One region of the Streptomyces sp. NPDC086549 genome, then DNA from elsewhere that is predicted to be linked to it. Evidence: riboswitches for the same ligand, from Rfam matches in the RefSeq annotation. Region 1 holds a riboswitch; the other holds the start of a gene.
The links. Region 1 has a riboswitch for cobalamin ahead of cobT (nicotinate-nucleotide--dimethylbenzimidazole phosphoribosyltransferase). Riboswitches for the same ligand answer to the same signal wherever they lie in the genome.

Region 1 (3,201 bases):
GTTGGCGTAGACGACGGTGGTGACGTCCAAGCCCTCGCGGGCCATCGTCCACAGCGCCTGGAGGGTGTACATGGAGCTGCCGTCGGCCTCCAGGCACACCACCGGCCGGCCGGGGCAGGCGATCGCGGCGCCGACGGCCAGCGGCAGGCCCTGGCCGATGGCGCCGCCGGTGAGGGTCAGCCAGTCGTGGGGCGGTGCCCCGGCGGTGGCCGTGGGCAGCCACAGGCCCGAGGTGTTGGCCTCGTCCACCACGATCGCCCCCTCCGGCAGCAGCGCCCCCACGGCTGCGGCCACCGTCTCACCGGTCAGCTCGCCCGCAGGCAGCTCCGGCCGGGCCCGGGCCGCCGTGGTCGCAGTCGCGCGCGGCAGCAGCGCGGCCAGCTGGGCGAGGGCGTCCGCGGCGTCGTCGCCCGGGGCGGCCAGGGAGTGGACGTGACAGTCGCGGGGGGCGAGGAGACCGGGTGTCTCCGGGTATGCGAAGAAGGACACCGGGGACCGGGCGCCGACCAGGACCAGATGCCGTAGGCCGCGGAGCTGGGCGCTTGCGCTCTCGGGCAGGTAACCGAGCCGCTCGACGGCGGGCAGGCCCGCGCCGCGTTCCAGGTCCGGGATCCCGGCCTCGCCGGCGATCCTGAGCACGTCCGCCACCTCGGCGGTCGCGGCGGGCCGGACCAGGTATGCGGGTGTCTGCCGTACGGCGGTCAGTGACTCGTCACCGGCGTACTCAGGGGGGATCTCCGTCCCGGCCAGAACGTTTCGTGCCCCTACGGCGTCGGCCAGCAGCGCCTCGGTGTCCGCCATCGCATCTCCTTCCTCTCTCCCTCCTCGGCCCGTGTCCGCCTCCGATCCTGGCCGTGTACCCACCCCGGGGGAGGGGGTCGTCCGGCCCTCGCCCCGGGGCCATGTGGACCGGCGTGTGTTCCGAACAGGTCCTCAAAGAGCGGCACAGGTGCGGGTTCTGCCCGTTAGGCCGTGCGCTGTCCTGCATCGGCCCGGCAGGAATTCCCGGCGGGCGGCTGTCTGCCGATGGCGGGGTGTGGCAGGATGCCGGCGACGGATGCGGAGGAACTCCGGTGCGGGCCCGAGGGCCCAACTCCGGGGCGGGCCCGCCACTGTGACCGGGGAGCCGCCTCCCGCTCATGGCCACTGGCAGCCGGTGCGAGCCGGCCGCTGGGAAGGCCGGGAGCCGGCGCCGGTGCCCGCGCCGTACAGCTCGGGTACCGAGATCCGGGAGCCAGGATATTCCGGCCGTCCCGCAGCCAGGCACTGTCCGCCTAGGCGCGGCTCGTTCACGGCGGCGTGGAGAACCGCCGACAGCGGAAGGACTTCCTTCATGGTGCCCTCGTCCGGCTCCGATCCCAACCGCCGGCCTGCTGCCGATCCCACGCGTCGGCCTGCGGCCGACCCCGCCGCCGGCCTGCGGCTGGAGCGCACCCTGGCCGCGATCACCGCCGCGGACCCCGGCGCCCTCACCGCGGCCCGTGACCGCCAGGACCACCTGACCAAGCCGCCCGGCTCGCTGGGCCTGTTGGAGGAGGTGTCGGTCCAGCTCGCGGGTCTGGCGGGAAGCTGTCCGCCGCCGATGCCGGAGCCGGCTGCGGTGGCCGTCTTCGCCGCGGATCACGGTGTCCACGCCCAGGGCGTCAGCGTCTGGCCGCAGGAGGTGACGGCCCAGATGGTCGCCAACTTCCTGGCCTCCGGCGCCGCCGTGAACGCCCTGGCCGCTCAGACCGGAGCCAGGGTGGTCGTGGTGGACGTGGGCGTCGCAACTCCGGTGCCGGACTCGGATGCGGCCCCGGACAGACTGCTGCGACGCCGGGTCCGGGCGGGCACCGCGGACATGACCCGTGCCCCGGCGATGACCCGCCAGGAGGCCATCCACGCCATCGAGGTCGGCATCGGTGTCGCCGCGGACCTCGTCGACGACGGCTGCCGCTGCCTGCTCACCGGCGACATGGGCATCGCCAACACCACCGCGTCCGCGGCACTGATCGCCGCGTTCACCGGCGCGGACCCGGACGACGTCACCGGTCACGGAGCGGGAATCGACGACACGACCCGGCAGCACAAGGCGGGCGTGGTGGGCAAGGCTCTCGACCTGCACCGGCCGGACCCGCACGACCCGGTCGGCGTGGTCGCGGCGGTCGGCGGCCTGGAACACGCCGCGATCGCCGGGTTCGTGCTGGGCGCCGCAGCCCGCAGGGTCCCGGTGATCCTGGACGGGGTGATCGCCTCGTCGGCGGCCCTGGTCGCGGCGGCGCTGTCACCGGATGCCTTGGCCGCCTGTCTGGCCGGACATCGGTCGGTCGAGCCCGGGCACAGCATCGCCCTGCGTCATCTCGGACTGCATCCCCTGGTCGACCTGGGGTTGCGGCTCGGTGAGGGCACCGGCGCCCTGCTGGCCCTGCCGCTGGTACAGGCGGCCGTCCGTGCCCTGCGCGACATGGCTACGTTCGACTCCGCCGGGGTCTCGGGCGAGAACGGCTGAACCGGCCCGCCGGACTCGGGCGCCGCAGGGGGCACCGGTCCGGCCGGCCTGTTGCTGCCGGGTGGTGTGGACAAACCGATCGGCGTCCTCACCACCCGGCTCGGGCCGCTCACCAAGATCGCCGACGAGGTGCTGTGCATGGCCCTGTCGCACCGAAGAGATCCACGAGGCGCTCGACGAGGTCTGCCGTCGGCGCCGGTATCGCCCCCGGTCATGGCGCCCAATTTGGTTACGGTAGCGTAAGTTACGGCACCGTAAGTACGGGCCCCGGACCCGGCGACCATCCCTGCGAGGACCCATGAGCACACCCCGGACGAGGACCGACCTGCCCTGGCTGATCCAAGGTGGAATGGGGGTGGGGGTGTCCGGCTGGCGCCTGGCTCGTGCCGTCGCGCGTACCGGGCAGTTGGGCGTCGTCTCCGGTACCGCCCTGGACACCCTGCTGATCCGGATGCTGCAGGGCGGGGACCCCGGCGGCCACCTGAGGCGAGCCCTGGCCGCCTTTCCCGTACCGGAACTCGCCGATTCCATACAGGAGCGCTACTTCGTCGAAGGAGGGATCGGCGCCGGCGAGCGGTACGCGGCCACACCCCGGCTGACGGCCGACGAGACGTGTCCGGCCCGAGGGCTGACGGTCGTCGCCAACTTCTGCGAGGTGTGGCTCGCCAAGGAAGGCCACGATGGACCCGTCGGCGTCAACTACCTGGAGAAAG
Region 2 (3,201 bases), on a different contig from region 1:
CCGCCGAGGACATGGCCCAGGTCGTCTCCGAGGTCCTGGACCGTCCGGTGCGTCTCCACCGCACCGGCAGCGCGGACTACAAGGCGACGGTGCTGCGCTTCGGCGCGAGCGAGGCCTGGGCGCAGGGCCTGGCCGACATGACGGAGGCCCTGAAGGACCAGGGCTTCTACGGCGCCGCCCAGCCGAGCACCCCCGAGTCGGCACCTACGGGCTTCCGCCAGTGGTGCGAGGACGCGCTCAGGCCCGCCGTCCTGGGCTAGCCCAGGGGGCGGGCAGAGGTCCGGGGCTTTGGCGGGCAGCGGTGTCGCCGGAACGCGCGCCGCCGCCGACTTCCTCGCCGGACTCGACTCGACCCGACCGCGACGGGCACGCGCCGTGTGCGTCCGCGTGCCTCGGCCGGGCGCCCAAGGCGTGGGCGGTGGCGGAGTCGGAGGCCGCGCCGGGGCACGAGCGTCACCTCGTCCCGAGCGTGGTGCCCAGTGCCACGTTCCAGCGTCCCGCGCGGCCTGTGAACTCCGTTGCGGACAGGGGTGGTACGTCGACGCGCCAGAAGGCCGACTCGGGTGCGCCGAGCGCGCACACCGTCACGGCGCGGACGATTTCCGGTTCCACCACCGCCACGGTGAGGCCGGAGAACCGCGCGGCCTCGTCCAGCCAGCGCGAGATGCGCAGGCACAACTGGTGGACGGACTCCCCGCCGTGCGGCGCGGCCAGTGGGTCCGTGAGCCAGCGAGCCACCTCCTCCGGCTCGGCCGCGCCCACTTCGTCCAGTGTGCGGCCCCGCCATCGGCCCGGGTCCAAGCCGTCAAGTCCGGGTGACGCCGCGGCGTCGAGGCCGAGCTCCGAGGCCGTCTCCCGGCAGCGGACGGTGGGGGAGACGAGCGTGCGGTCGGCCGCGGGAAGTGCGCCGGCGGCCGAACGGGCGCGGAGTGCGCCGGCGGTGTCGAGCGAGCATCCGTCGTCGAAGCGGGCCTGACGGAGCGATGGGTTCAGCGCCGGTGAGATCAACATCACTCGACTGGTCATTCATCCGCTCCGATCCTCATGCACCGCTGTCCTGGCCGAAGATGACGGTGCGGAGAGGGCCCTGGGCGCACTTCCGGCCACGTTGTGCGCCCTTGGCCGCACCCCCTGCTCCGCGGTACCGTCACTTCGATATCGACGACGGTCCGCGGAAGCCGGTGGAAGTCCGGCACGGTCGCGCCACTGTAAGCCCGGTTCGCACTCCTGGGGTGCGTTCGGGTGAGTCAGACCCGCTCCGTTGTCCTGTTGCACCACCGAGACGGGACGCGAGTTCCCCAGGAGGTCCTGCCATGGCGCAGTCCGCTGTCCAGCCGACCGTTACCCCCACCGTCACGCCCGCCAAGCTGCCGATCGGCGCGATCGTCCCCTGGGCGGTCTTCTTCGGCATCCTCATGCTGGTCCTGCTCTACTTCGTCGGCGCCGAGCAGGGCGCCACGTCCGTGATGTCCGGAGACAATGTGCACGAGTGGGTGCACGACGCGCGTCATCTGCTCGGCTTCCCCTGCCACTGACGGCGGCGAGGGAATCCACGAGCCCATGAACTCGGCAACTGTCAGAAATCTGTTGGTGCGTGGCATGCTCGCGGGACTCGCCGCGGGCCTGCTCGCACTCGTCGTCGCCTACTTCCTCGGCGAGCCGCGCGTCGACTCGGCCATCGCCTACGAGGAGGCACACTCCCACGAGCACGGCGTGGAGGCGGTCTCCCGGACCATGCAGTCCACCGGTGGCCTGACCACCGGTGTCCTGGTGTACGGGGTCGCGTTCGGCGGCATCGCCGCCCTGGCGTACTGCTTCGTACTCGGCCGCATCGGTCGCTTCGGGCCGCGCGCGAGCGCGCTGCTGCTGGCGGCCGCCGGTCTGGTCGCCGTCTACGTGGTGCCGTTCCTGAAGTACCCCGCGAACCCACCGTCCGTCGGCGACCCCGACACCATCGGCAAGCGGACGACTCTCTACTTCCTGATGATGCTGCTCAGCGTGTTGCTCGCGGTTGCCGCCGTGATCGTCGGCAAACGTCTCGCGCCACGCCTGGGCAACTGGAACGCCACGCTCTCCGCGGCCGCGTTCTACGTCCTGGTCGTTGGACTGGCCTACGCCTTCCTGCCTGCGATCAACGAGGTCCCGAAGGACTTCTCGGCCACGCTGCTGTGGCAGTTCCGCTTGGCGGCCCTTGCCATCCAGGCCACCTTGTGGACCTCCTTCGGGCTCGTGTTCGGTGTGCTCGCGGAGCGCGAACTGCTCCCCAAGGCCGCGGAGTCGAACACGGCACAGGCGCACACCCCGGCGAACGGAAGCCGAGCGACCGCGGCTCCCCGCCCCTGACGGAGGCCGCTCTGCGGGGAGTCCGGGCGCTGCCTGCCCGTGCTCCCCGCGGTTCCCGTGGTTCGGTTGGGGTGTCAGTCCCGCCAGTAACCGTTGGCGGCGGCGATGGTCTGGAACTCGAGTGCCACGACCTGCGCCGCGTGCATGAGGCTTTCGGGGGCGGTGGAATAAGTCGTTCGCCCGCCCTTGAGGACGTCGAGATCGGGCTGGATGTTGTGGATGGTGTGCCGGGCCAGGGTGAGCGCCAGGGCACGGCCCTCTTCCGGGGTCTTGGTGATGAGGGATCCGCCGGGGATCAGGACCATGCCTTCGTCAGGTACTCGGCTCATGACCGCAGTGTCAGCAACCCTCCAGGAACTGGTGTGCACGGACACGACGGGGTGCTCCGCAGGGGTGAATCGGGCCGTGGGTTCATACCGCCGTGCTCGGGGCGGCCGCTGTTCTCACTCGGTGGCGCGCAGAGCGACCCAGGTGTCATGGGCCACGACGCCGTCCGCAGTCACGCCCTTGGCGCTCTGGAAGCTGCGGACCGCCGCTTCCGTGGCGGAGCCGAATTCGCCGTTCACACCGGTACTGCCCACGTCGTAGCCGCGCTTGGTGAGCATGCACTGCACCTGCAGCACACGCTTGCCGCTGTCACCCGGGCGGGTGCGGCCGTTGCCGGCGTAGTACGTGCAGTCGGCGATCCAGGGCGGAGTTCCGGGGTCGGCGGATGCGGTGCCGGGGGACTGGGCCGGGGTGGCGGTGGAGCCGGTGTCGCCGGCCCGGGTAGTGGGGGAGCTGGGTCGGCCGGCGGGGGCGGACGGGGAGTCCTCGGGCTGCGCAGTGCCGTCGTCGGTGACGCCGGCGCGTCTGCTG

Region 2: it holds a riboswitch for cobalamin, as region 1 does, so the genes downstream of both, ACIPSA_RS25445 (CbtB domain-containing protein) here and cobT (nicotinate-nucleotide--dimethylbenzimidazole phosphoribosyltransferase) in region 1, are expected to answer to the same signal.

Annotation. Positions count from the first base shown of each region.
Region 1 covers NZ_JBIVBS010000012.1:9,301-12,501, reverse strand. The annotation lists gene ACIPSA_RS31800 (acetolactate synthase large subunit) at 1-801, opposite strand, end outside; cobalamin riboswitch at 1,063-1,245, shown strand; gene cobT (nicotinate-nucleotide--dimethylbenzimidazole phosphoribosyltransferase) at 1,334-2,488, shown strand; gene ACIPSA_RS31790 (nitronate monooxygenase) at 2,787-3,201, shown strand, end outside.
Region 2 covers NZ_JBIVBS010000008.1:178,996-182,196, reverse strand. The annotation lists gene ACIPSA_RS25455 (NAD(P)H-binding protein) at 1-260, shown strand, start outside; gene ACIPSA_RS25450 (histidine phosphatase family protein) at 454-1,026, opposite strand; cobalamin riboswitch at 1,123-1,276, shown strand; gene ACIPSA_RS25445 (CbtB domain-containing protein) at 1,314-1,535, shown strand; gene ACIPSA_RS25440 (CbtA family protein) at 1,561-2,343, shown strand; gene ACIPSA_RS25435 (hexameric tyrosine-coordinated heme protein) at 2,418-2,672, opposite strand; gene ACIPSA_RS25430 (protein kinase) at 2,787-3,201, opposite strand, start outside.